DNA from 4 places in the Streptomyces sp. JLYT201 genome. Region 3 is predicted to be linked to each of the others. Evidence: riboswitches for the same ligand, from Rfam matches in the RefSeq annotation. Region 3 holds a riboswitch; each other region holds the start of a gene.
What was found. Region 3 has a riboswitch for cobalamin ahead of AC5WAM_RS14400 (ribonucleoside-diphosphate reductase subunit alpha). Riboswitches for the same ligand answer to the same signal wherever they lie in the genome.

Region 1 (6,929 bases), 3.1 Mb from region 3:
GGCGCCGTCCTCGACACGGCGGGCGCCGGAGTGCTCGGCGTCCTGCTGGCCCTCGGCACCTTCGTCGCGTCCCTGCCCCCGTTGCGGATGACGGTCGCCAGCGCCACGGCCGACCGCGCACGGCAGGCGGAACCGGAGACCGAGGCCGAGCCCGCTCCCGCGGCCACGTCGGGCTGAACACCCGTCAGGCCCCGGGCCGGGCACGCCCCCACGGACCGTCGCACGGGCGTCGCGCGCGCTCTTCTCCGGGCTCGCGCGGAACCGTACGATCCAGTGGCCGCTCCGCGTACGCCGCCCCGCACGGCGCCCGCGTACGCCGTGCACGGCGCACACCGCGTGCGGCGCACGGTGCGCACAGCACACGCCCGCGCCACGCCCGTCCCCGCACACGCTCCACGCTCGCTCCCTCGTCGACCCAGCCAGAGGTGACCCGTGGACAGCCAACCCCCTCCCTTCCGCCTCGACGCGAGCGCCGGTGACCTCCACGGCGAGAACCGGAGGCTCCGCGCGATCGGCCCCGCCGTGCGCGTGCGGCTCCCCGGTGGACTGCCCGCCTGGGTCCTCACCCGCCACCAACTCCTCCAGGAACTCCTGGCGGACCCCCGTACGGCAAAGGACCCGGCGCACTGGTCCGCGTTGCGGGCGGGGGAGGTGCCGGAGGGCTGGCCGCTGATCGGCATGGTCACCAACCGCGGCATGACCACCGCCGACGGAGAGGAACACCGCCGGCTGCGCGACCTCGTCGCGCAGGCCTTCACCGCGCGGCGCGTCACCGCGATGCGGCCCCGCGTCGAGGCGATCACCCAGAGCCTCCTCGACGCCCTCGCCGAGGGCGGCACCGATCCCGTGGACCTGCGCCGCCACTTCGCCTATCCGCTGCCCATGGCGGTGATCGGCGACCTCCTCGGCGTGCCCGACGAGCGCTTCGACGACTTCCGGAACCTCTCCGCGAGCCTGACCAGCAGCGTCACCCCGCCCGAAGAGACCCTCGCCACCCAACAACGCCTGCACGCACTCCTCGCCGACCTCGTCGCCGACCGGCGGAAGCGGTCGGGGGAGGACCTGACCAGCCATCTGATCGCCGCGCGCGACGACGGCGACCGGCTCTCGGAGCCGGAGCTGATCGGCACCCTGACCCTGGTCCTCGTCGCGGGCCACGGCACCACCCTCAACCTGATCACCAACGCGACGGCGGCGCTGCTCACCCACCCCGAGCAGCGCGCCGCCGTCACCACCGGGCAACGGCCGTGGGACGCCGTGGTGGAGGAGACCCTGCGGTGGGACCCGCCCGTCGCGCACTTCCCGCTGCGCTACGCCCTCGACGACATCCCCGTCGGAAACGTGGTGATCCCGCGCGGCGAGGCCATCCTCGCCTCGTACGCGGCCGCGGGCCGGGACCCCGACCGATTCGGCCCCGACGCCGAGGAGTTCGATATCGCCCGGCCCCGTCCGAAGCACCTCTCCTTCGGCCACGGCCCGCACTACTGCCTGGGCGCGGGCCTGGCCCGTCTGGAGGCGGGCATCGCGCTGCCGGGCCTGTTCGGGCGGTTCCCGGACATGGAGCTCGCCGTGCCGCGCGCGGAGTTGGTGCCGTTGCCGTCCTTCGTCAGCAACAGCGTCCAGGCCCTGCCGGTGACCCTGTACGGCGGCTGACGAGGTCCCGGAGCGGGACCCCCGGGCAGCTGAGGGCAGTCGGATGGAATGATGACGGACGACAAGGCGACGGCGGTCCGAGGAAGCCGGTGTGAATCCGGCGCGGTCCCGCCACTGTGATCGGCGAGCGCGTCCCGACCGGCCACCGCCCCGCAGGGGGTGGGAAAGCCGGGACGAGCGGCGACCCGAGAGCCAGGAGACTCACGCGGTCGCCTCCTCCGCACAACACCGGGGCGGATCTCCCCGGAGAGAGGCAGGACGCGGCATGCCCGCAAGACCGGCCCGGAAGTCGTCCGGCACCGCAGGAAGTCATGACACGGCCACAGGACCGGCGCCCTGCCGGGTCGTCGTCTGCCGAGACTGCTGCTGCGGCAGTCCGAAGGTGACCGGCGTCGACCACGCCGCACAGACCGCGCGCCTGCGGGCCGAGGCACCCGTACGCGTCTCCGCCTGCCTGGACGTGTGCGACCAGGCCAACGTCATCGTGGTCCAGCCCTCTGCCGAGGGCCGGGCGGCCGGTGCCCGGCCGGTGTGGCTCGGCCTGGTCAACGACGCGGACGCGACCGAGGACATCGTCGCCTGGGTCCGCGCCGGGGGCCCCGGCGTCGCTCCGCGGCCGGAGATCCTCGACCTGTACGCCTTCACCCCGCCGCGACGCCGCGCGGTGTCCTGAACCACCGCGCCGGGGCGGCGCGCCCGGGTCAGGGCAGCGGGCGCGCCTCGCCCGCGGTCACCGCCGCCCCGGCGCCCACCCCGTGCAGGACGTGGGCCAGCACCTCCGCCCCGCGGACCACGCGCGGCCCCGGCCGGTTGAAGTACGCGGGCCCGTCCAGGACCCAGACGCGCCCCGACCGGACGGCGAGCAGTTTCGACCAGCCGGGCAGCCGGGTGAGCAGGCCCGTCTCGCGCAGCGTCCGCTCGGGCGGAAAGCCGCAGGGCAGCACGAGCAGCACGTCGGGCCGGGCCGCGCGCACCGCGTCCCACGTCATGGGCCCGGTGTGCTCGCCGGGCCCGGCGAGGAGCGGCTCGCCCCCGGCGGCGGCGATCTGCTCGGGCACCCAGTGCCCGGCCGGCCACAGCGGATCCAGCCACTCGATCGCGACCACCCGGGGCCGCGCACGCCCCGCGGTCAGGGCGCGCACCCGGTCGAGGCGGGCGCGCAGCTCGTCCCGGCGCGACGCGGCGCGCCCCCGCACCCCGAGCACGGCCCCGACCGTGACCAGACAGTCCAGCACGTCGTCGAGGGTGCGCGGCTCCAGGCTCAGGACGCGGGTGTCCGCGTCCAGGAGCCGCACGGTGCGGCTGACCCGCTCGTACGAGACCGCGCAGACGTCGCACAGGTCCTGGGTGAGGACCACATCGGGGCGCAGGGCCGCGAGCGCCTCGGTGTCGAGGGAGTACAGCGAGGACCCGGAGTGCGCCGACCCGCCCACCGCGTCGGAGATCTCACGGCTGCTCAAGGCGTCCTGGTCCAGATCGGCACCGGTCACCACGGGGACGGCCGCCGCCTCCCGGGGCGGCCAGTCGCACTCGTGGGTGCGCCCGACGAGCCCCTCCAGCAGGCCGAGTTCGGCGACGACGTCGGTGGCGGCGGGGAGCAGGGACACGATGCGCATGTGCCGACCCTACGGCGTGCGCCGCCGCCCGCGCCCGCCACCGGTGTGCCCGAGCCGACACCTCCAGACGGTGGTGCTCGCCGCTCCCGGAGCTGATACTTCGCCCGGCACACGACCCGACGACGGAGGAGAACCGATGACGTTGAAGGTGAGCCGGAGGCCGCGCGGAGTGTTGCGCGGGCCGGGCCGCGGCATCGCGTCGCTGGCCCTGCTGGCCGCGGCCGCGGGTGTGCTCGCACCCGCCCCCGCGTCCGCGGCACCGGCCTGTGCCGCCCCGGGGCGGGGAGCGCCGGTCCAGGTGGCGCGCATCCCCGACTGGGTCGAGTCGATCGTCGTGGACGAGCGCGGGCGGATGTTCGCCACCGCGTACTTCACCGGCCGCGTCTACCGGATCGACGCGCCGGGCCGCACCCCCGTACCCCTCACCGGCGACGTGGGAGCGAACGGCGGGATCGTCGTGCGTGCGGACGGCCGCCTCCTCGTCGGCACCGGCAACGACCTCGTGCACTCGCTCACCGGCGACGCGCTGCCCACCTCGAAGCTCCTCCTGGTGGACCCGGACACCGGCGAGGTCACCACGTACGCCGCCGGACTCGGCGGCATCGACGGCGTGGCCCTCGCGCCCGACGGCACCGTGTACACCACGACCTTGGGCGGGCGGAACATCGGCCGCGTCTCGCCGGACGGCAGGGTCGACCCCGCCTGGGCCCGGGTGCCCCAGCCCAACGGCATCGCCGTGTCCCCGGACGGGACGCAGGTGTACGTCATCCAGACCACCGTGGCCCCCGGCCTCTACCGCATCGCGGCCGACGACCCGGCCCACCCGAGGCGTTGGGTCTCGGTGGCCCCGTCCGACGTCCTCGCCCTGCCGGACGGGCTCACCCTCGACAGCACGGGGCGACCGCTGATCGCCACGCACGCCGCGGGCCAGATCTGGCGCGTCGAGGACGGCCGCCTCTGCGCCGTGGAGTCGGGCCTGCACCTGTCCACCCAGGTCACCTACGGCCAGGGCGACCGCGGCTTCTCGGCGGGCAGGCTCTACCGGGCAGGTGTCGACGGGAAGATCTACGAAGTGCCCGCGGGCGCCGACCCGTCGTAGCCCGCCCGCCGCCCGCGCGGAACGCGGCGCGGCCGGGTGAGCCGTGTCTCACCTGCCCTGCGTCGCTTGTATATGCAACGAGTTGCATAGAAGGATTCGGGCATGGCGCTTGAGCACGCGATCCTCGTCTCCCTGCTGGAGCAGCCGGGCTCCGGCTATGAGCTGGCCCGGCGGTTCGACCGGTCCATCGGATACTTCTGGACCGCCACCCACCAGCAGATCTACCGCGTCCTCAAGCGCATGGAGAGCGACGCCTGGATCGAGGCCCGCGCGGTGGCGCAGCAGGACCGGCCCGACAAGAAGGAGTACTCCGTCGCGGCCCTCGGCCGCGCCGCGCTCTCGGGCTGGCTGCACGAGCCGATCGAGCCCGAGAGCGTCCGGCACGAGCTCGCCGTGAAGATCCGCGGCGCTGCCTTCGACGACCCGGCCGCGCTGATCCGCGAGGTGCGGCGCTACCGCGAGGCGCACGCCGACCGGCTCGCGCACTACCGCGCGGGGGAGCGGCGCGACTTCACCGGGCCCGAGGCACCCGCGGTGCTCGACGACGGGCAGGAGCTCCAGCACGTCGTGCTGCGCGGCGGCATCGCGTACGAACAGATGACGCTCACCTGGCTCGACGACGTGATCGCCACCCTCGAACGGCTCGGCGCCCGGCGCTGACGCACCCCCAGCTCTCCCGCCCCCTTCCCCGACCTCCCCGACCCCCGAGCCGGAAAGGCGACTGGCCATGGCCGACGCGCTGCTGTTCAACCCCCACACCTACGACCCGACCCACTTCGACCCCGAGACCCGCAGGCTGCTGCGTGCGACCGTCGACTGGTTCGAGGCGCGCGGCAAGCGCCGGCTGATCGAGGACTACCGCTCCCGCGCCTGGCTCGCGGACTTCCTGGAGTTCTCCGCCAAGGAGGGCCTGTTCGCGACCTTCCTCACCCCGGCGTCCGCCGCCGGTGCGGGCGAGGGCGACAAGCGCTGGGACACCGCCCGGATCGCCGCCCTCAACGAGATCTTCGGCTTCTACGGCCTCGACTACTGGTACGCGTGGCAGGTCACCATCCTCGGCCTCGGCCCGGTCTGGCAGAGCGACAACGCCGCCGCCCGCGCCCGCGCGGCCGAACTCCTCGCGCAGGGCGAGGTGTTCGCCTTCGGCTTGTCCGAGAAGAGCCACGGCGCCGACATCTACTCCACCGACATGCTCCTGGAGCCCGACGGGAACGGCGGCTTCCGCGCCAGCGGCTCCAAGTACTACATCGGCAACGGCAACGCCGCGGGCCTCGTCTCCGTCTTCGGCCGCCGCACCGACATGGAGGGCCCGGACGCGTACGTCTTCTTCGCCGCCGACAGCCGCCACGAGGCGTACCACCTGGTGAAGAACGTCGTGGACTCCTCGAAGTACGTCAGCGAGTTCCGCCTCGATGACTACCCGGTCGGGGCCGAGGACGTCCTGCACACCGGCCGTGCCGCCTTCGACGCCGCGCTCAACACCGTCAACGTCGGCAAGTTCAACCTGTGCACCGGTGCGATCGGCATCTGCGAGCACGCGATGTACGAGGCCGTCACGCACGCGCAGAACCGCATCCTGTACGGCCGTCCGGTCACCGCCTTCCCGCACGTGCGCCGCGAGCTGACCGACGCCTACGTCCGCCTCGTCGGGATGAAGCTGTTCAGCGACCGCGCCGTGGACTACTTCCGCTCGGCCGGGCCCGACGACCGCCGCTACCTCCTCTTCAACCCGATGACGAAGATGAAGGTGACCACGGAGGGCGAGAAGGTCATCGACCTGATGTGGGACGTCATCGCGGCCAAGGGCTTCGAGAAGGACACCTACTTCGCCCAGGCCGCCACCGAGATCCGGGGCCTGCCCAAGCTGGAGGGCACGGTCCACGTCAACCTGGCCCTGATCCTGAAGTTCATGGGCAACCACTTGCTGAACCCGGCCGAGTACGCCCCCGTGCCGACCCGCCTGGACGCGGCCGACGACGCCTTCCTCTTCCAGCAGGGACCGGCCCGGGGCCTCGGCGCCATCCGCTTCCACGACTGGCGCGCCGCCTACGACGCGTATGCCGAGGTGCCCAACGTCGCTCGCTTCCGCGAACAGGCCGACGCGCTCTGCGCGTTCGTCACCACGGCCGCCCCGGACGAGGAGCAGAGCCGCGACCTCGATCTGCTCCTCGCCGTCGGCCAGCTCTTCGCACTCGTCGTGCACGGCCAGCTCATCCTGGAGCAGGCGCGCCTGACGGGCCTGGAGCAGGACGTGCTGGACGAGCTCTTCGCCGTCCTCGTACGGGACTTCTCGGGGTACGCCGTCGAGCTGCACGGCAAGGACTCCGCCACCGCCGCGCAGCAGGACTGGGCCCTCGGCGCGGTCCGGCGCCCGGTCGTCGACGAGGCCCGCTCGGCGCGCGTCTGGGCCCGCGTCGAGGCGCTGGCCGGGACGTACGAGATGGCGCCGTAACCCTTTCGGGAACGCAGTGGGGCGGCGGGGCCGCCGTGACGCCACGGCGGCCCCGGTCGTCACAGGGTGAGCAGCGTCCGGCGAGCGACCCCGGTGTCCTGGAGCGGCT
Region 2 (6,929 bases), 3.5 Mb from region 3:
GACTCACCGAGGTCGTCGACGGCCGCCGCCGCATCGTCCACGACCCGCCCCTGCTCGAGCCGGCGGGCGCCCCCGACATGGCGGCGCTGCGCAAGATCTTCGGCGACTACCGCTCGACCCTCGCCGAGGAGCGCCGCCTCCTGCTCGACCGCTACCGCTTCGTCGACGCCGCCCGCAAGGTCGTCGGCGTCGGCAGCGTCGGCACCCGCTGCTTCATCGTGCTGCTGACCGGCCGGGACGCCGAGGACCCGCTGTTCCTGCAGATCAAGGAGGCCGTGCGGTCCGTCCTCGAAGAGCATCTGCCCACCGGCCCCTACCTCCACCCGGGCCACCGCGTCGTCGCGGGCCAGCGCCTGCTCCAGGCCGCGGGCGACATCTTCCTCGGCTGGATGACGGGCCCGCAGGGCCGCGCCTACTACTGGCGCCAGCTGCGCGACATGAAGGGCTCCGTGGACGTCGCCGCCCTCGAACCCGCCGAACTCCTCGCCTACGCCCGCCTCTGCGGCACCGCCCTCGCCCGTGCCCACGCCCGCTCCGGCGACCGCGTGGCCATCGCCGCCTACCTGGGCTCCGCCGACACCTTCGACCGGGCCGTCGCGGCCTTCGCCGTGCGCTACGTCTCCCAGAACGCGACCGACCACAAGGCGCTGACCAGCGCGATCGAGGCCGGGGTCCTCACCGCGACCACGGCGTACTGAACCGCGTACTGAACGGCGTGCTGAAGGGGCCCGCCGCCCGGGCTGCCGTGTGACGCGCGCAACCGCGCCTCCTGGTTTCGGGCCGGTGCGGGCCCGGGGAGAGCCTCCGGCATGACCACCACCGTCAGCGTCTTCACCCTCGGCGGCACCATCTCCGCCCACTCCGGCGGCGGCTCCGCCCGCCTCACCGGCTCCCAGACCCTCGCCGCCGTCCCCGTCCCCGACGACGTCAAGACGGAGCTGCACGACTTCCGCAGGCTCCCGGGCTCCTCGCTGACCCTGGCGGACCTGGCCGCCCTCGCGGAGCGCGTGGACGAGGCCACCGCCGCGGGCCACGGCGTCGTGGTCGTCCAGGGCACCGACACCCTGGAGGAGACGGCCTTCCTGCTCGACGTGGCGTGCGCGCCGCGCGCCCCGATCGTGGTCACCGGCGCGATGCGCCGCCCCGACCTGCCGGGCGCGGACGGCCCGGCGAACCTCGCCGCCGCGCTCGCCGTCGCCGCCGACCCCCGCTGCCGGGACCTCGGCGTCCTCGTGCTCCTCGCCGACGAGATCCACGCGGCCCGGCACGCGCGCAAGGCGCACACCACCTCGCTCACCCCGTTCGTCTCGCCCGGCGCGGGTCCGCTCGGCCGCGTGGTGGAGGGCGTGCCGCGGATCCTGCTGCGCCCCCAGGAGCCCACCGTGGAGCGCCCGCTGCGGCTCGGGAACGCCGCCCGCGTGGCCCTGCTGACCCTCTCCCTCGGTGACGGCGGCGAGCTACTGGAGGCGGTGGACGACCGCTTCGACGGCCTGGTCGTGGCGGCCTTCGGCGCCGGGCACGCACCCCAGTGGCTGGTGGAACCGCTCGCGGCCCGCGCCGCCCGGATGCCCGTCGTCCTCGCCTCGCGCACCGGCGCGGGCCCGCTCCTCAGCGAGACCTACCGCGGCCCCGGCTCCGAGGCCGACCTGCTGTCCCGCGGCCTGATCTCCGCGGGCTCCCTCGACGCGCCCAAGGCCCGCCTGCTGCTCCACGCCCTCCTCGCGGACGGCGCGGACCGCCCGGCCGTCGAGAGGGCGTTCCGCCGCCTCGACGGCAGCGGTGCCTAGCCGAGCTGCTCCGGCGTCACCGTCAGCCACCGCTTGTCCGCGGTGACGGGCTGCCCCAACTCCCGCTGCCGCGCCGCGTTCTTCCGCTTCATCGCGTCCAGCTGCTTCATGGAGCTGTCCTTGCGGTTGACCCACACGCGTACGCCCCCGTGCCGCACGTCCGCCGAGTGGAAGAGCATCGGCCCGTCGCTCGACGGCGTGTCCCCGGCCACGAGGACGGGCTTCTTCCACTCGTCGATGTACGTGGAGATCGCCGCGGGCTTGCCCTGGTACCAGGTCAGCGGCGCCCACAGGTTCGGCGTCAGCTCGTAGCGGGCGAGCCGCGCCCGGTCCTCGGGCCCGAAGCGGCCCTCGGCGATCTCCTTGCGGGAGCTGGTGACGCGGCCGGTCCTCGGGTCCTTGAGCTGGAGGCCCACGCCGATGACGTTGCGCGGCTTCACCCCGTACCCGTACTTCGGGTCGGCGAGCACCATCCGCACCAGGTCCTCGCTCGCGGCGCTCACCACGTACACCTCGATCCCGTGCGCGCGCAGGGACTTGTACAGCTCCCGCATGCCGGGGGAGAACTCGGGGCGGTGGACCTCGGTCCGCGTCACCTTCCCGTTCTCGTAGTACGTCGCCGGGATCGGCCGGTCGTACGCGAGCAGCTCGTCGACGTACCCCTTGAGCTGCTTCAGCGTGAAGCCGGAGAAGATCTGCGCGGCCCACGGGTAGCAGACCTGGTCGTCGACCTCGCAGAGGCGGGTGTAGTAGCTGTAGAGGCTCTCCTTGTGCGTGGCCGTGTCCTTGAACGGGATGACCTTCAGGGACGGGTCCATCGACCTCCGGGTCAGGACGCCCTTCATCTCCAGGAACGGAAGCAGCGCCTCCTCCAGGTCGTTGCGGTACGTCGTGTTGTCCGCGTCGAAGACGGCGTACGCGCCGTTGTGCGCGTTCTCGGCGATGACCTCGCCGAGTTCGGCGGCCACCGGCTTCGGCCAGTGCGCGAGCCGGACGGGCGCGGCCGACGGGCGCGCCGTGGCCGCGTCCGCGCCCGGCCACAGCGCGCCGCCCGCGAACACCGCCGCCGCGAGCGCCCCCGCGAGTCCGAGGACCGCCCGCTTGCTCCTGCTTCGTGCTCGTACAGCCATGGTGTCCGTTCCTCGGATCCTCGGAGGTGATGCGCCGCCCCGGGCGGAGCGGCGGGACATGCTACGAGCGCGCGGGGCCGATTCCCATGATCGATGTCACGGTGCGTGGCGGGCATGGGACGCGACGCAGCGGGTAGCCGCGGCGGCGCGTGCGAGGCCGTGCCCGCCCCCCCCCGCGAAGCCGTGCCCGGCGCCCGCGAGGCCGTGCCTGGCCCGCACATGCGGTCACAATGGACGCATGGACACCGCCCGCCGCGAGTTCGTCCGCGTCCCGCTCCCGCCCGAGCAGGGCGGCAAGGTCGTGTCCGCCGTGGGCTACCGCACGAGCGGCGAGACGCCGGGCCTGCACCGCGGCCTGCCGTCGCCGTATCTGACGCTGATCTTCTCGCTCGACGGGCCCGTCGTCACCGGCTCCACGGCGGAGCGGGCCACCGGGCCCGACGCCGAGCGCACCGACATCGTCGTGGGCGGTCTGCACCAGAGCCCGGCGTACGTCGTGCAGCCCGAGCACCAGGCGGGCATCCAGCTCGCCGTGCACCCGCTCGCGGCCCGCTCGCTCCTCGGCCTCCCGGCCGCCGAGCTGACGGGACGGCTCGTCACCGACGGCACGGACGTCCTCGGCCGGATCGCCGCCGAGGTCCGCGAGCGGCTGTGCGAGGCCGACGGCTGGGACGAGCGGTTCGCCTGCCTCCACGCCTACTTGGCGCGCCGCGCCGCCGACGCCGGGCGCCTCGCCCCGGTGCGCCCCGAGGTCGCCGAGGCCTGGGCCTGGCTCGCCCGGCACCGGGGCGCGGGCACCCTGCGGGGCCTGGCCGCGCACGTCGCGCTCAGCGAGCGCCGCCTGACGGCCCTCTTCCGCGCCGAGACCGGCGTGACGCCCAAGCAGGCCGCCCGCCTGATGCGCTTCCAGCACGCGAAGGCGCGGGTCGTGCGCGCGGTCGTCGCGGGCGCGCCCGCCGACCTCGCCCGCGTCGCCGCCGACTGCGGCTACTACGACCACTCCCACCTGGTGCGCGACTTCCGCCAGTACACGGGCGCGAGCCCGACCGCCTGGCTGGCCGAGGAGTGCCGGAATATCCAAGCCGGGGGACACCGCGACGGCGAAGACTGAGAGGCATGAACACCACCGAAGCGGTACAGAGCACTCAGAACACCCCGAACCTCCGCGCCCCCGACGTCTGGCCCGCCTTCCAGGCCCACGACGCCCCCGCCCTCATCGACTTCCTCGTCACCACCGTCGGCTTCCTGCGCACCGCCGTGTACGAGGACGGCGGCCGCGTCGCCCACGCCCAGCTCGACTGGCCCGAGGGCGGCGGCGTCATGCTCGGCTCGTACGACCCGGAGTCGGCCGAGTGGTGCCTCAAGCCGGGGACGTTCGGTGCGTACGTCGTCACGGATCACGTCGACGCCCTCCACCGCCGCCTCAAGGAGGCGGGCGTGAAGGTCATCCGCGAGATCGAGGACCAGCCGTACGGCAGCCGCGAGTTCGCCGTCGCGGACCCGGAGGGCAACAAGTGGTCCTTCGGCACCTACCGCGGCGAACCGCGCCCCGAGCAGGGGTGACGTCCGCCCGGCCCGCGGCGGGGTGATAGCTTGCGCACGCCAGTCGCGCCCGCACCAGGGCCAGGGAATCCGGTGGGAATCCGGAACTGACGCGCAGCGGTGAGGGGGACGGGCGGGACCAGCGGCCACTGGATGTCACCGGACATCCGGGAAGGCGGCCCCGCCCGGACGAACCCGAGTCCGAAGACCTGCTGGCACCGCCGACCGCGCGCCGGGCGGCGGGGTTTCGCAGACCAGGCTCCGCGCATGAGCCATGAGACCCGGGAAGTCCTGTGCCCCCTCTCGCCCCTCGCGCACGCCGCGCGCCCGCCCGTCCCCGCAGCGCCGCCCCCGGCGCCCGCACCGCCCCCGGGGCGCGCCTGACCGCGCTGCTCGCGGCGGGCGGCCTGCTCCTGCTCACCGCCTGCGGCGGCGGCTCCGCGAAGCGCCAGGACGAGGGGGCCAAGGCCGCGGGCTACCCGGTGACGGTCACCTCCTGCGGCAAGAAGGCCGAGGTCACGGCCCCGCCGAAGCGGGCGGTCTCCCTCGACCAGGGCTCCACGGAGATCCTGCTCTCCCTCGGCCTCGCCGACCGCATGGCCGGCACCGGCACCTGGACCGACCCGGTCCTGCCCCGCCTGAAGAAGCAGAACGCGAAGGTCGAGCGCCTCGCCGACCGCTACCCGTCCCTGGAGAAGGTCCTCTCCAAGGAGCCGGACTTCGTCAGCGCGTCGTTCCTCTACACCGTCGGCAAGGGCGGCGTCGCCGACCGCGCCAAGTTCACCGAGCTCGGCGTCCCCGTCTACGTCTCGCCCACCGACTGCGCGGGCAAGGACAACGGCGGCGACGGCGACGGCACCCGCACCAAGACGCTCACCATGGACACCGTCTACGGCGAGATCCGCGACCTGGCCCGGGTCTTCCACGTCCAGGCGCGCGGCGAGCGCCTCGTCGCGGACCTCAAGTCCCGCGTGACCAGGGCGAAGCAGACGCTCAAGGCGTCCGACGCGTCCGTCCTGTACTGGTTCTCCGACTCCAAGGCGCCCTACATCGCGGGCTGCTGCGGCGCGCCCGGCGTCATCACCCGCGCCCTCGGCGTCCGCAACGTCTTCGCCGACACGCGCGCCGAGTGGCCCCAGATCAACTGGGAGACCGTGGCCGACCGCGACCCGGACGTCCTCGTCATCGGCGACCTCACCCGCAAGGCCCAGTCGGCCGAGAGCGCCCGCCAGAAGATCAGGTTCCTGGAGTCCAACCCCGTCACCAGGAACCTCACGGCCGTGAAGAAGAAGCGGTACGTGCTGCTCAGCGGCCAGGCCCTCAACCCGACGATCCGCACGGTCGACGGCATCGAGCAAGTCGCGGCGGGGCTGCGCGCGTTCGGCCTGGCCCGGTGAGCACGGCCGCACGCGAGCGGGCCCGCGGCGGCCCGCGCCTCCGGTCCGGCGCCTGGCGCGCGGCCCTGCTGTGGGCGGCGGGCCTGGTGGCGCTCCCGCTCTCGGTGGCCGTCGCCGTCACCATCGGCCCGGCCGACATCTCCGTACCGGACGTCTGGGCGGCGGTGGCTGCCCACCTCGGCTGGGGCGAGGCCGAGCTCACCCCGCTGCGCGACGGCATCGTGTGGAACCTGCGCATGCCGCGCACCCTGCTCGCGGGCGTCTGCGGGGCGGGCCTCGCCGTGTGCGGCGCGGTCCTCCAGTCGCTGCTGCGCAATCCGCTCGCCGACCCCTTCGTCCTCGGCGTGTCCTCCGGGGCGTCCACGGGCGCGGTGGCGGTGGTGGTCCTCGGGGTCGGCGGGGGAGCGGTGTCGGTCTCCGGCGGGGCCTTCGCCGGAGCCCTGTGCGCGTTCGGCTTCGTGCTGCTCCTCAGCCAGGCCCTGGGCGCCACGACGGACCGCGTGGTCCTGTCCGGGGTGGCGGCCATGCAGCTCTTCTCCTCCCTCACTTCCTTCGTCATCCTGACGGCCGCGGACGCGGAGACGACGCGCGGCGTCCTGTTCTGGCTGCTCGGCTCGTTGAGCGGCGCGGACTGGACGGACGTGGCGGTGTGCGCGGCGGTCCTCGCCGTGGCCCTGGTGATCTGTCTGTCCCAGGCCCACACCCTCGACGCGTTCGCCTTCGGCCAGGACGCGGCGGCCGCCCTGGGCGTGCACGTCACCCGGGTCCGGCTGCTCCTGCTGTGCACCACGGCCCTGCTCACGGCGGCCCTGGTCAGCGCGGCCGGGGCCATCGGCTTCGTCGGCCTGACCCTGCCCCACGCGGCCCGCGTGCTCGTCGGCCCGCGCCACGCCCGCCTGCTGCCGGTGACGGCCCTGACCGGCGCGGTGTTCCTCATCTGGGTGGACACCCTGGCCCGTACGCTCCTGGACCCGCAGGAGGTGCCGGTCGGCGTGGTCACGTCGCTGATCGGCGTCCCCGCGTTCGTGGCGGTCCTCTACCGCACGAGGAGGGTCGGATGAGCGCGGCGCGGT
Region 3 (6,929 bases):
TTCGTCCTGAAGGCGATCAAGGCCCCCGACGGCGTCGACGAGACCTCCCCCGAGGACTACACGGCGGACGCCGGCGACCAGGGCGTGGCCGTCGAGCTGCCCAAGGTGGGGGCGGGCCACTGAGCCGAGGCGCTACGGACCCACAGGGCCGGGCGGGGCACGGCGGCGGACGCATGCGAAAGGATGTGCGCATGAGACGTTCCCGCCGCCTCCTCCCGGCCCTGCTCCTCGCGCCGCTCGCCCTCACCGGCTGCGGCTCGGACAGCCTCGACAGCGCGGCACCGCCGGACCGCGCCGAGCTGAAGGCCCGCGCCGAGGCGGCGCAGACGGTCGTGGAGCACGTCTACGTGACGGAGGCCGACGGCTTCGAGCTGGCCCGCCAGTCGGTGGGCGTGATCGGCGACTACGGCTTCCAGTCCACCTACGTACGGGACGAGGGCGGCGCGCAGCTCACGCTCTCCGTCGACCGGGGCACCGTCACCGACGGGAACTGCCGCACGGTCCCGCCCGCCGCCACGCGCTGCGAGAAGGACGGCAAGGGCTGGTACCGCCGCACGGGCTCCCGGCACGAGTACGTCCGCACGGAGAACGGGCTGCGCATCCAGCTCGCCGCCGACCGCGACGCGGTGAGCCGCGAGGTGCTGCGCGCCGCCGCCGAGGCCGCCCACCGCGCCGACGACCGCGAACTCGACGCGACCCTGCCCGAGACGGCCGACCCCGAGGGCCTGCCCACGGACGGCGGCGACACGGGCCGCCCCGTGGAGCGCGGCGACCTGCCGCCGAACGGCGACGGCGCCCCGCAGGACCCGCCGGGCGCGGGCGGCTGACCCACCGGCGCCCCGCCCGGGGCTCCGGCCGAGACGGCACCGGGCACCCCACCCGGGGCTCCGGCTGACACGCCCCCGGGCACCCCGCCCGGGGCTCCGGCCGACACGCCATCGGGCACCCCCTCGGCCCCCCGCACGCCGCTCCGGCACACTGCCGCGCATGGACATGGTCATCAGGCGGGTGCGGCCCGCCGAGTACGCGGCCCTGGGCGAGCTCACCGTCGAGGCGTATCTGCGCGACGGCTTCCTGGAGTTCGGCGCCGAGGAGGGCGGCTACCGCGACCACCTGCGCGATGTCGCCGGGCGGGCCGAGGCCGCCGAGGTGCTCGTCGCGGTGGCGGGCGAGCGGCTGCTCGGGGGCGTGACGTTCGTGCCCGCGGCCGGACCCATGGCCGACATCGCGCGCGCGGACGAGGCGGAGGTGCGCATGCTCGCCGTCGCGCGCGCGGCGCGCGGCCGGGGCGCGGGCGAGGCCCTGGTGCGCGCCTGCGTCGAACGCGCCCGGACCGCGGGGCGCGCCGCGGTCGTGCTGTCCACCCAGCCGACGATGCTCGCGGCCCAGCGGCTCTACGAGCGGCTCGGCTTCGTCCGCGCCCCGCGCCGGGACTGGGAGCCGGTCCCCGGTCTGGGGCTCCTCTCCTACGAGTTGACGCTCTGACGGGCCGAGGAGCGACCACACCCCGTGAGGGAGCGGTCACCTCCGACACAACATCTAGGGGCACCACCGAAACCCGGCACAAGATGTATGCTCGTCCTCGCTGTCGCCGCAGGGGAATCCGGTGGAAGTCCGGAACTGTCCCGCAACGGTGTACGTGTGCGCATTTGCGTACCCACAAAGTCCGAGGACCTGCCGACAGCGCACCCGTGCCGCCCGGTCCGGGTGCAGACGTCCGGGCCTCGTGGACATGGGCTGGTGGACGCGGCGTACGTACCGCCTCGCGCGGTCGCGCCCGTGTGCCTTCGCCTGCCTCGATGCCCAGAGCCGAGCGAGGGAGAGCACCACGTGACCATCGCGCCCGCCGAGCCCGCGTCAGCGCAGGCCGAAGCCGGTCAGCAGCACGCCGAGCAGTCCGCCCCGTCCACCGACGGGCCCGGCGCCGCCCTGCTGCGCACCCTGACCGACCTCACCGCCGACCTTCCCGACGCCGACCCCGGACGCGTCGCCGCGGCCGCGCTGCGCGGTCGCTCGGCGAAGGCCGACGAGGCGGAGTTGCGGGAGCTCGCCACCGAGGCGGCCGCCGGGCTCATCTCCGAGGACCCCGCGTACTCCCGGCTCGCCGCCCGGCTCCTGAGCATCGGCATTCGCGAGGAGGCCGCCTCGCAGGGCGTCACGTCGTTCTCCGAGTCCGTCGCGGTGGGCCACCGCGAGGGCCTGATCGCCGACCGCACCGCCGCCTTCGCGGCCCTGCACGGCACCCGTCTGGACGCCCTCGTGGAGGCCGCGCTCGCCGACGGCGCCGACCGCCGCTTCGGCTACTTCGGCCTGCGCACGCTGCACAGCCGCTATCTGCTGCGCCACCCGATCACCCGCAAGGTCATCGAGACGCCGCAGCACTTCATGCTGCGCGTGGCCGCCGGTCTCGCCGAGGACGACTCCGCTCACGCCCTCGACGAGGTCGCCGCGCTGTACGGCCTGATGAGCCGCCTCGACTACCTGCCGTCGTCGCCGACGCTCTTCAACTCCGGCACCCGCCACCCGCAGATGTCGAGCTGCTACCTGCTCGACTCGCCGCTCGACGAGCTGGACTCCATCTACGACCGCTACCACCAGGTGGCGCGTCTGTCGAAGCACGCGGGCGGCATCGGTCTGTCGTACTCCCGCATCCGCTCGCGCGGTTCGCTGATCCGCGGCACGAACGGCCACTCGAACGGCATCGTGCCGTTCCTGAAGACGCTCGACGCCTCCGTCGCCGCCGTGAACCAGGGCGGCCGCCGCAAGGGCGCCGCCGCCGTCTACCTGGAGACCTGGCACTCCGACATCGAGGAGTTCCTGGAGCTGCGGGACAACACCGGCGAGGACGCCCGGCGCACCCACAACCTGAACCTGGCGCACTGGATCCCGGACGAGTTCATGCGCCGGGTCGCCGCCGACCAGGAGTGGTCGCTGTTCTCCCCCGCCGACGTGCCCGAGCTCGTCGACCTGTGGGGCGAGGAGTTCGACACGGCCTACCGCGCGGCCGAGGCCAAGGGCCTGGCGCAGAAGACCATGCCCGCCCGCGATCTGTACGGCCGCATGATGCGCACCCTCGCGCAGACCGGCAACGGCTGGATGACCTTCAAGGACGCCTCCAACCGCACCGCCAACCAGACCGCCGAGCCCGGCCACACCGTGCACTCCTCCAATCTGTGCACGGAGATCCTGGAGGTCACGGACGACGGCGAGACGGCCGTGTGCAACCTCGGCTCGGTGAACCTCGGGGCCTTCGTGGCGGACGGCGACATCGACTGGGAGCGCCTGGACGCCACCGTCCGCACCGCCGTGACGTTCCTCGACCGCGTCGTCGACATCAACTTCTACCCGACCGAGCAGGCCGGGAAGTCCAACGCCAAGTGGCGCCCGGTGGGCCTCGGCGCCATGGGCCTGCAGGACGTCTTCTTCCAGCTGCGGCTGCCCTTCGACTCCCCCGAGGCCAAGGCGCTGTCCACGCGGATCGCCGAGCGGATCATGCTCGCCGCGTACGAGGCGTCCGCGGACCTCGCCGAGCGCCACGGGCCGCTGCCCGCCTGGGAGAAGACCCGCACGGCGCGCGGCGTCCTGCACCCCGACCACTACGAGACGGAGCGGGCCTGGCCCGAGCGCTGGGAGGCCCTGCGGGCCCGCATCGGCAAGGTCGGCATGCGCAACTCGCTGCTCCTCGCCATCGCCCCGACGGCCACCATCGCGTCCATCGCGGGCGTCTACGAGTGCATCGAGCCGCAGGTCTCCAACCTCTTCAAGCGCGAGACGCTGTCCGGCGAGTTCCTCCAGGTGAACTCCTACCTGGTGCAGGACCTCAAGAAGCTCGGCGTCTGGGACGCGCAGACCCGTGAGGCGCTGCGCGAGTCCAACGGCTCGGTGCAGGGCTTCACCTGGGTGCCCGCCGACGTGCGGAACCTGTACCGCACGGCCTGGGAGATCCCGCAGCGCGGACTGATCGACATGGCCGCCGCGCGCACGCCGTACCTCGACCAGTCGCAGTCCCTGAACCTGTTCCTGGAGACGCCGACCATCGGCAAGCTCTCCTCGATGTACGCCTACGCCTGGCAGCAGGGCCTCAAGACCACGTACTACCTGCGCTCGCGCCCCGCGACGCGCATCGCCCGCGCCGCCGGGGGCTCCGCCGCCGCGGCCGCCCCCGTCCCCCAGCAGGTGAGCGACCCCGAGGCGATCGCCTGCTCCCTGGAAAACCCCGAGTCCTGCGAGGCCTGCCAGTAATGTCCCAGTCGGAACAGCACACCACGACGACGGGTGAGAAGAACCTGCTCGACCCGGGCTTCGAGCTGACGCTCCGCCCGATGCGCTACCCGGACTTCTACGAGCGCTACCGGGACGCGATCAAGAACACCTGGACCGTGGAGGAGGTCGACCTCCACTCGGACGTGGCCGACCTCGCCAAGCTGACGCCCGAGGAGCAGCACCTGATCGGCCGCCTGGTCGCGTTCTTCGCGACCGGCGACTCGATCGTGGCGAACAACCTCGTGCTCACCCTCTACAAGCACATCAACTCCCCCGAGGCGCGGCTCTATCTGAGCCGGCAGCTGTTCGAGGAGGCCGTGCACGTCCAGTTCTATCTGACGCTGCTCGACACCTATCTGCCGGACCCGGAGGACCGCGCCGCCGCCTTCGCGGCCGTGGAGAACATCCCCTCCATCCGCGAGAAGGCCGAGTTCTGCTTCAAGTGGATGGACTCGGTGGAGAAGCTGGACCGCCTGGAGTCCCAGGCCGACCGCCGCCGCTTCCTGCTGAACCTGATCTGCTTCGCGGCGTGCATCGAGGGCCTGTTCTTCTACGGCGCCTTCGCCTACGTCTACTGGCTGCGCAGCCGCGGTCTGCTGCACGGCCTCGCGACCGGCACCAACTGGGTGTTCCGCGACGAGACGATGCACATGTCCTTCGCCTTCGAGGTCGTGGACACCGTCCGCAAGGAGGAGCCCGAGCTCTTCGACGACGCGCTGCAGCAGCAGGTCACGGACATGCTGAAGGAGGCGGTCGACGCCGAGCTGCAGTTCGCGCGCGACCTGTGCGGTGAGGGCCTGCCCGGCATGAACACCGATTCGATGCGCGAGTACCTGGAGTGCGTCGCCGACCAGCGCCTGACGCGCCTGGGCTTCGCGCCGGTGTACGGCTCCGAGAACCCGTTCTCGTTCATGGAGCTCCAGGGCGTTCAGGAGCTGACCAACTTCTTCGAGCGGCGCCCGTCCGCGTACCAGGTCGCCGTGGAGGGCTCGGTCTCCTTCGACGACGAGTTCTGATCCCGCGGCCCGGGCCCGCGCCCGGCCTCCCGCAGCGCCCGGTCGATCCGGCGGTCGTGGGCGTGGCCGATCAGTGACGGCAGGGCCATGAGCAGGAAGACCCCGAGGACGGCCAGCGTGTCGAGTGCGTCGTGTGCGTTCATGACGACCACTCTCGCGCCGGCCGTCCTTCGGCGTCAGTGGCAGGACTGCCGCACACCCTCGATTTCCTGCCAGCGACGCGGCACACTGTCCCCATGTTGAGGAACGTGGCCGCCGTCGCGCTGGACGGCGTGCATCCCTTCGAACTCGGCGTCGTGTCCGAGGTGTTCGGCCTCGACCGCAGCGACGAGGGCCTGCCGGTGTACGACTTCGCGCTCGTGTCGGCCGAGGGCCCCACGCTCTCCACGCACGCGGGCTTCTCCATCTCCACGCCGTACGGCCTGGACCGCCTCGAAGAAGCCGATCTCATCACCGTCCCCGCGGGCGACTCCTATGTGACGCGGGACTTCCCGCCCGCACTGCTCGACGCCCTGCGCCGCGCCACCGAGCGCGGCACCCGGGTGCTCAGCGTCTGCACCGGAGCCTTCGTGCTCGCGGCGGCCGGGCTCCTGGACGGGCGGCGCTGCGCGGTGCACTGGCGCCACGCCGACCAGCTCATGCGCCGCTGTCCGCGGGCCGTGGTCGAACCGGACGTGCTGTACGTCGACGAGGACCCGGTGATCACCTCCGCGGGCACCGCCGCGGGCATCGACGCCGCCCTGCACCTGGTCCGCAGGGAGGACGGCGTGGAGGTCGCCAACGCCATCGCCCGCCGCATGATCGTGCCGCCGCACCGCGACGGCGGCCAGGCCCAGTACATCGAGCGCCCGCTGCCGCGCGGCCGCTGCGACACCGTCGGCGAGGTCCTGGCCTGGATGGAGCGCCACCTCGACCAGGAGCTCGCCGTCGACCAGCTCGCCGCCCGCGCCCACATGTCGCCGCGCACCTTCGCGCGCCGCTTCCAGCAGGAGACCGGCACCACGCCGTACCGCTGGCTGCTGCGCCAACGCCTGATGCGCGCCCAGGAGTTGCTGGAGGCGACGGACGAGACCGTGGACGCGGTCGCGTGGCGCTCCGGCTTCCCGAACGCGGCCGCGCTGCGCCACCAGTTCGTCCGCGTGCTCGGCACCACGCCCAACGCGTACCGGCGTACGTTCCGCGGCCCCGGGCCCGGGGCCGAGCCGGCGGCCTGACGCGCGGGCCCGCACCGACGCGGGGGCCGGTGCGGGCCCGCGGCGCGCCGGCGTCAGCGCGCCGCGGCGCGCAGCACCAGATCCCGCGGGTGCAGCGTGATGCCGACCTTCGTGCGCGTGTCGGTCCGCGCCGTGGGGTCGAGCCGCCACCTGGCGGCGATCGTGGCCAGGATGAGGGTGAGTTCCACCAGGCTGAAGTGATCGCCGGGGCACTTACGGTTGCCCACGCCGAAGGGCATCATGGCGAACTCCGGTACCCGCGCCGCACGTTCCGGATTCCACCGGTCCGGGTCGAACTCCAGATGCCGCTCGAAGGAACGCGGATCGCGCTGCATCGCGTACACGCTGTACACGATGTCCGCGTCGGCCGGAATGCGATAGCCGCCGAGGGAGGTCTCAGCCACGGACCGCCGCGTGAAAATCCAGGCGGCCGGTC
Region 4 (6,929 bases), 2.5 Mb from region 3:
TCGCGCCGTTGTCGGTGCACAGGCCCAGCGGCGGGACGCGCAGGGTGATCCCCGCGGCCCGGCAGCGCTCCTCGGCGAGGGCCCGCACCCGGGAGTTGGCGGCGACGCCGCCGACGACCACGAGCGTGCCCACGCCGTGCGCGGCGCAGGCCGCGACCGCCTTGCGGGTCAGGACGTCGGCGACGGCCTCCTGGAGCGCGGCGGCCCCGTCGGCGACCGGCAGTTCGCGGCCCCGGTGGCTCTCGGCCCAGCGGGCCGCGGCGGTCTTCAGACCGGAGAACGAGAAGGCGTACGGGTCGTCGCGCGGCCCGGTCAGGGGGCGCGGGAAGGCCACCGCGTCCGACGAGCCCGCGCGGGCCGCGCGGTCGACGGCGGGGCCGCCCGGGTAGGGCAGGCCGAAGACGCGGGCCACCTTGTCGAAGCACTCCCCCGCGGCGTCGTCCAGGGTGTCGCCCAGGTGGGTGATGGGGTCCCGGGCGAGGTCGCGCACGAGCAGCAGCGAAGTGTGGCCGCCGGAGACGATGAGGACCACGCACGGGTCCGGCAGCGGCCCGTGCTCCAGGGTGTCGGCGGCGACGTGCCCGGCCAGGTGGTGCACGCCGTACAGCGGTACGTCGAGTGCGTACGCGAGGCCCTTCGCCCCGGCGAGGCCGACCTGGAGGGCGCCGGAGAGGCCCGGCCCGGTCGTCACGGCCACCGCGCCGATGTCGCCGAGCCGCAGCCCCGCCCGGTCGAGGGCGCTGCGGACCACCGGGTTCAGCGCGTGCACGTGGGCGCGGGCGGCGATCTCGGGGACGACGCCGCCGAAGCGGGCGTGCTCGTCCATGCTGGACGCGACGGCGTGCCCGAGCAGCTGCCCGTCCCGCACGAGACCTGCCCCGGTCTCGTCGCACGAAGACTCGATCCCCAGAACGATCCGAGGGGGTGCCATGCGTGTACTCCCGCTTCTTCCGCGTGCCGACCGGCCCAGCTAATGCGGCTCCATAGTAATTGCAATCAATATGCAATAAGCCGCGCCTGTCGTCTTCCCCCCTCCCCCGGACAGGGGTTCATCACCTACGCTTGCGGCGCGACTGGTTCGTCCTGCCCGCCAGGCAGTGGCGTCGTAAGAGGGAACCCGGTGGAAATCCGGGACTGCCCCGCAGCGGTGAGTGGGAACGACCGCCGTCATACGCACTGGGTCCGGCACGGACCCGGGAAGCGACGGCCAGTAGGTGACCTCCTCGGAGGTCTCGCCCGCGAGTCCGAAGACCTGCCCGTTGCCCGTGCGCGCCCCGGCGTGCGCGGCTCACCGGTGACCTCGTGGGCGGGTCGGCGTACACATCGGGCACAGGCGCGCGGCCATCGACGGCCGTGGCCGGTCGGCCGGTCTGTTGCTCCTTCGCGCTCCCGATCGTCCCGGGACCCACACGACATTGCTCGCGAAGGAGAGTTCTGTGACAGACAAGTCCGCAGCCGCGGCGGCACGGGCCACCGTGTACGGCTACCCCCGCCAGGGCGCAGACCGGGAGTTGAAGAAGGCCGTCGAGGGCTACTGGAAGGGCCGCGTCAGCGCTGCGGGCCTGCGGGAGACGGCGGCCCTACTGCGCCGCACGAACTGGGAGCAGCTCGCGGACGCCGGTGTCCACGAGGTGCCGACCGGCGACTTCTCGTACTACGACCACGTCCTGGACACGAGCGTGATGGTCGGCGCGATCCCCGCGCGGCACCGCGCCGCCGTCGCGGCGGACCCGCTGGACGGCTACTTCGCGATGGCCCGGGGCACCGCGGAGGTGGCGCCCCTCGAAATGACCAAGTGGTTCGACACCAACTACCACTACCTGGTGCCGGAGCTGGGCCCGGACACCGTGTTCGCGGCGGACGCGACGAAGCAGGTCGCCGAGGTGAAGGAGGCGCTCGCGCTCGGCCTCGCCGCGCGCCCCGTGCTCGTCGGCCCGGTCACCTATCTGCTGCTCGCCAAGCCCGCGCCGGACGTCGATCCGGGCTTCGAGCCGCTGACCCTCCTGGACCGGCTGCTTCCGGTGTACGCGGAGGTCCTCGCCGATCTGCGGGCGGCGGGCGCCGCCTGGGTGCAGCTGGACGAGCCCGCGCTCGTGCAGGACCGCACGCCCGCCGACCTGAACGCGGCGGCCCGCACCTACCGCGACCTGGGCGCGCTCGACGACCGTCCGAAGCTGCTCGTCGCCTCCTACTTCGACCGGCTCGGCGAGGCGCTCCCCGTGCTCGCCAAGGCGCCCGTGGACGGGCTGGCCGTCGACTTCACGGGGCCCGCCGCCGCCAACCTGGACGACCTCGCGCGGGCGGGCGGCCTGCCCGGCAAGCGCCTGGTCGCGGGGGTCGTCGACGGGCGCAACATCTGGATCAACAACCTGGAGAAGTCCCTCAGCACCCTCGGCACCCTGCTCGGGCTCGCCGACCGCGTGGACGTCGCCGCCTCCTGCTCCCTGCTGCACGTGCCGCTGGACGCCGCCGTCGAGCGCGACATCGACCCGCAGGTCGCCCGCTGGCTCGCCTTCGCCCGGCAGAAGACGACCGAGCTGGTCACCCTGGCCCGCGGCCTGTCCCAGGGCCCGGACACCATCGCCGCCGAACTCGCCGCGAACCGCGCCGACCTGGCGTCGCGCGCGGGCTCCGCGCTCACCCACGACCCGGCAGTGCGCGCCCGCGCCGCCGCCGCGACCGCCGCCGACGCCCGGCGCGCGCAGCCCTACCCCGAGCGGGCCGCCGCCCAGCGCGCGAGCCTGGGCCTGCCGCTGCTCCCGACGACCACCATCGGCTCGTTCCCGCAGACCACCGAACTGCGGGCGGCCCGCGCCGACCTGCGCGCGGGCCGCATCGACACGGCCCGGTACGAGGAGCGCATCGAGTCCGAGATCCAGGCGGTGCTCTCCTTCCAGGAGAAGGCGGGCATCGACGTCCTGGTGCACGGCGAGCCCGAGCGCAACGACATGGTCCAGTACTTCGCCGAGCAGCTCACCGGCTATCTGGCGACCCGGCACGGCTGGGTCCAGTCGTACGGCACGCGCTATGTGCGGCCGCCGGTGCTCGCCGGGGACATCTCGCGCCCGGAGCCGATGACGGTGCGCTGGACCGCGTACGCGAACGCGCTCACCGACCGGCCCGTCAAGGGCATGCTGACCGGTCCGGTGACGATGCTCGCGTGGTCGTTCGTCCGCGACGACCAGCCGCTCGGCGACACCGCGCGCCAGGTGGCGCTCGCCCTGCGCGACGAGGTGAACGACCTGGAGGCGGCGGGCACGTCGGTGATCCAGGTCGACGAGCCGGCGCTGCGCGAGACGCTTCCGCTGCGCGCCGCGGACCGGGCCGCGTACCTGCGGTGGGCGACGGAGTCCTTCCGGCTCACCACGAGCGGCGTGCGGCCGGAGACGCAGATCCACACCCACATGTGCTACGCGGAGTTCGGCGACGTCCTCCAGGCCATCGACGACCTCGACGCGGACGTCATCAGCCTGGAGGCGGCCCGCTCGCACATGCAGGTCGCGGACGAGCTGGCCGCCGCGGGCTATCCGCGCGAGGTGGGTCCCGGCGTGTACGACATCCACTCGCCGCGGGTGCCGGGCGCCGACGAGGCGGCCGCCCTGCTGCGCAAGGGACTTGAGGCCATCCCGGCCGGGCGCCTGTGGGTCAACCCGGACTGCGGCCTGAAGACGCGCGGCTGGCCGGAGACCCGGGCCTCCCTGGAGAACCTGGTCGCCGCCGCGCGGCAGGTCCGGGCCGAGCTGACGGCGCGGGAGTCCTGACGCGCGCCGCCCGGTGGCCGGGACGCCCCGGCCACCGGGCGGCGCTCAGCGGTCGCCCTGGGCGAGGACCGCTGCCACGAGGTCGCGCGCGAACCGCGGTGACAGGCCGTCCGGCCGGAACAGGATCCGGAAGAGCAGCGGCGCGACCACGTGGTCCATGACGGCCTCGCGCTCCGGCAGCCCCCGCTCGCCCCGCTCGGCGGCGCGGGCCAGGAGCAGGTCGATGTGCTCGGCGGAGTAGTCCGAGCAGCGGCTCGCGTTGCCGCTCTCGGGGTCACCGAGGAGCGCGTCGCGCAGATAGGCCCGGCCCGGCGCCGACGACATCTCCTCCAGGAAGTGCTCGGCCCACGCCGTCAGGTCGGCGCGGAAGCCGCCGTGGTCCGCGGGGTCCGCCTCGGGCCGCAGCCGCTCGACCGCGACGTCCGACAGGAGCTCCTGGAGGTCGCCCCAGCGGCGGTAGACCGTGGACGGCGTGACCCCGGCCCGCGCCGCGACCAGCGGGACGGTCAGCGCCGCGCGGCCCTGCTCCGCTTCCAGCTCGCGCACGGCGGCGTGCACGGACGCCTGCACCCGGGCGCTGCGCCCGCCGGGTCGGGCCATGGGCCTGGGACTCATGCCGTTCACCTTAACGCGCATTCCTAGCTTCTACGGGACGGCGAGCCCGGCCCCGGCGGGGCGCTCGGACGGGCACGGCGACGGGCCGGGGCCGCCCGCGACCGGCGCGGCGACCGGCGTCGGAGCGAGTGCGCCCGTGTCCGGCCGCGTCCGTTCGTACGCCTGCCCCGCGCGCAGCAGCGTCCGCTCCCCGCGGGGGCGTCCGATGAGCTGCATGCCCAGGGGAAGGCCCGCGCCGTCGCGGCCGACGGGCACGGTCAGGGCGGGCAGCCCGGTGATGTTGGCGGGCGCGGACAGGCGTACGTAGGCGTCCGGCACGCTCTCCGCCGTGCCGTCGGGCCACCGCACGGACTGCTGTCCGGCGCGGACCGCGGTCAGCGGCACGGCGGGCGCGGCGATGACGTCGACCTCCTCCAGGAGCGGCGCCCACTCCTGCCGCATCAGGGTGCGGGCGCGCTGGGCCCGCAGGTAGTCGCCCGCGTGGAACAGCTCGCCCGCCTCGAGGAGGACGCGGACGTCGTCCCCGTACAGCTCGGGCGTGGTGCGCAGCGTCCGCTCGTGGTTCGCGCTGGCCTCGGGGACCATCAGGCCCCACTGGACCGCCTGGACGTAGCGGGTCATCGGGATGCGCACGTCGACGAGGTCGGCACCCAGCTCGCGCAGGCGTTCGACGGCGGCCCGCACGGCGGCTTCGACGTCAGGGGTGACGCGGTCGAAGTAGTAGTTGACGGGGACGCCGACCCGAAGGCCCGTCAGATCCCTTTCCTCGTACGGGAGATGGGCGTCTCCGGTCAGGGCGGGCAGCACGAGTGCGGCGTCCTGGACCGTGCGCGCGAGGGGGCCGACGTGGTCGAGGGACCAGGACAGGGAGGTCACTCCGCGCGTGGGGACCAGGCCGTAGGTGGGCTTCAGGCCGACCACGCCGCCCAGCGCGGCGGGGACCCGGATGGAGCCGCCGGTGTCGGTGCCGATCGAGAAGAGCGCGGCTCCGGCCGCCACGGCGACGGCCGAGCCGCCGCTCGACCCGCCCGCGACCCGGTCGGCGTCCCAGGCGTTGCGGGTCTGCGGCGTCGTCAGGCCGTAGGCGAACTCGTGCGTGTGGGCCTTGCCGAGCAGGACGCCGCCCGCCGCCGCGAGCCGGGCGGCGACGGCGCTGTCGGCGTCCGCCACATGGCCCTCGCGCACGCGGGAACTGGCGCTCGTGGGCTGCCCCTTGACGTCGATGAGGTCCTTCAGGGCGTACGGGACGCCGTGCAGGGGGCCGCGCGCACGCCCGGCGGCGAGGTCGCGCTCCGCCTCCTCGGCGGCCCGGCGGGCAGCTTCGGCCCGCACCTCCACATAGGCGTTGAGGCGCGGCTCCACCTCCGCGACGCGCTCCAGGACCGACGCGGTGAGTTCGACCGGGGACAGTTCGCGCGCGGCGATCGCGGCGGCCGCGGCGGCGAGGGTCAGCTCATACGGCCGCATCGCGCACCTCCGCCCCGGCGGGCGCGGGCGCCACGTCGGTGAGGTCGAGCTCGCGCAGGGTCGCGACGACGGCGTGGATGTGCGCGGCGGTGGCGGCCACGGCGTCGAGGCGCTCATCGGCCAGCGGGAGGCCCGCGCGGCGGGCCCAGCGGGCCGCGTCGTGGCGGTCGAGGTCGGCAGGGGGCATGGGGTGGGTCCTTCCGGACGGGACGAGAGGGATGAGACGAGGGGAGGCAGGGGGAGGCAGGGGAACCGCAAAAGCTAAAGGTTTGCTTTAGGTCACCCTAGGGGCTAGCCTCCACTAACGCAAAGGCATTGCCTTAAGCCCGCCGGACCGCCGGGGGGCGGCCCTCGATCGAGTCACGGAGTCCCGCATGAACCACCACCCCGCCCCCACTTGGACCGTGGGAAGCATCGCCGTGCACCGCGTCGACGAGATCGACTTCCCGCCCGAGACGGGCGCCTGGCTGCTGCCCGACGCCACCCCGGACACCGTCGCCCGAACGCCGTGGCTCACCCCGGACTTCGCCGACGCCGACGGCGTGCTGCGCGCGTCCAGCCACAGCTTCGCGTTCACCGTCGAGGACCGGCGGATCCTCGTCGACACGGGCATCGGCAACGGCAAGCAGCGCGCCCTGCCCGCCTGGAACGACCTGGACACCGACTACCTCGACCGGCTCACCGCCGCGGGCTTCCCGCCCGAGTCCGTGGACCTGGTGATCCTCACCCATCTGCACGCCGACCACGTCGGCTGGAACACCCGCCTGGACGGCGGGAGTTGGGTGCCGACCTTCCCCAACGCCCGCTATCTCACCACCCGCACGGAGTGGGACCACTGGGCGACCGCCGAGATGGAGGAGTCCCGGCGCCAGATGTTCCGGGACTCCGTGCATCCGGTCCACGAGGCGGGCCTGCTCGACTTGGCGGACACCACGGAGGGCCCCGTCACGCTCGCGCCGGGCCTGCGGCTCCTCCCGGCCCCCGGCCACACCCCCGGCCAGGTCGCCGTGGAGCTGGGCGACGCGGGCGCCACCGCGCTGATCACCGGGGACGCCGTCCACCACCCCGTCCAGCTGGCGCACCCGG

Region 1: another riboswitch for cobalamin. It lies ahead of AC5WAM_RS02055 ((2Fe-2S) ferredoxin domain-containing protein); the one in region 3 lies ahead of AC5WAM_RS14400 (ribonucleoside-diphosphate reductase subunit alpha).
Region 2: another riboswitch for cobalamin. It lies ahead of AC5WAM_RS29855 (ABC transporter substrate-binding protein); the one in region 3 lies ahead of AC5WAM_RS14400 (ribonucleoside-diphosphate reductase subunit alpha).
Region 4: another riboswitch for cobalamin. It lies ahead of metE (5-methyltetrahydropteroyltriglutamate--homocysteine S-methyltransferase); the one in region 3 lies ahead of AC5WAM_RS14400 (ribonucleoside-diphosphate reductase subunit alpha).

Annotation. Positions count from the first base shown of each region.
Region 1 is NZ_CM182551.1:506,317-513,245, reverse strand. It holds gene AC5WAM_RS02065 (MFS transporter) at 1-177, shown strand, start outside; gene AC5WAM_RS02060 (cytochrome P450 family protein) at 433-1,653, shown strand; cobalamin riboswitch at 1,734-1,855, shown strand; gene AC5WAM_RS02055 ((2Fe-2S) ferredoxin domain-containing protein) at 1,919-2,326, shown strand; gene AC5WAM_RS02050 (cobalamin-binding protein) at 2,355-3,269, opposite strand; gene AC5WAM_RS02045 (SMP-30/gluconolactonase/LRE family protein) at 3,406-4,368, shown strand; gene AC5WAM_RS02040 (PadR family transcriptional regulator) at 4,471-5,028, shown strand; gene AC5WAM_RS02035 (acyl-CoA dehydrogenase family protein) at 5,096-6,820, shown strand; gene AC5WAM_RS02030 (RNHCP domain-containing protein) at 6,880-6,929, opposite strand, start outside.
Region 2 is NZ_CM182551.1:7,061,547-7,068,475, forward strand. It holds gene AC5WAM_RS29830 (DUF2252 domain-containing protein) at 1-698, shown strand, start outside; gene AC5WAM_RS29835 (asparaginase domain-containing protein) at 810-1,787, shown strand; gene AC5WAM_RS29840 (HAD family hydrolase) at 1,784-2,917, opposite strand; gene AC5WAM_RS29845 (helix-turn-helix domain-containing protein) at 3,156-4,028, shown strand; gene AC5WAM_RS29850 (VOC family protein) at 4,034-4,480, shown strand; cobalamin riboswitch at 4,504-4,690, shown strand; gene AC5WAM_RS29855 (ABC transporter substrate-binding protein) at 4,840-5,856, shown strand; gene AC5WAM_RS29860 (FecCD family ABC transporter permease) at 5,853-6,917, shown strand; gene AC5WAM_RS29865 (ABC transporter ATP-binding protein) at 6,914-6,929, shown strand, end outside.
Region 3 is NZ_CM182551.1:3,602,903-3,609,831, forward strand. It holds gene mctP (monocarboxylate uptake permease MctP) at 1-123, shown strand, start outside; gene AC5WAM_RS14390 (hypothetical protein) at 192-827, shown strand; gene AC5WAM_RS14395 (GNAT family N-acetyltransferase) at 988-1,485, shown strand; adenosylcobalamin-variant (AdoCbl-variant) riboswitch at 1,586-1,684, shown strand; gene AC5WAM_RS14400 (ribonucleoside-diphosphate reductase subunit alpha) at 1,831-4,242, shown strand; gene AC5WAM_RS14405 (ribonucleotide-diphosphate reductase subunit beta) at 4,242-5,279, shown strand; gene AC5WAM_RS14410 (hypothetical protein) at 5,192-5,422, opposite strand; gene AC5WAM_RS14415 (GlxA family transcriptional regulator) at 5,516-6,493, shown strand; gene AC5WAM_RS14420 (bifunctional albaflavenone monooxygenase/terpene synthase) at 6,547-6,929, opposite strand, start outside.
Region 4 is NZ_CM182551.1:1,152,198-1,159,126, forward strand. It holds gene tsaD (tRNA (adenosine(37)-N6)-threonylcarbamoyltransferase complex transferase subunit TsaD) at 1-931, opposite strand, end outside; cobalamin riboswitch at 1,058-1,274, shown strand; gene metE (5-methyltetrahydropteroyltriglutamate--homocysteine S-methyltransferase) at 1,437-3,761, shown strand; gene AC5WAM_RS04960 (TetR/AcrR family transcriptional regulator) at 3,807-4,376, opposite strand; gene AC5WAM_RS04965 (amidase) at 4,407-5,843, opposite strand; gene AC5WAM_RS04970 (hypothetical protein) at 5,830-6,030, opposite strand; gene AC5WAM_RS04975 (MBL fold metallo-hydrolase) at 6,218-6,929, shown strand, end outside.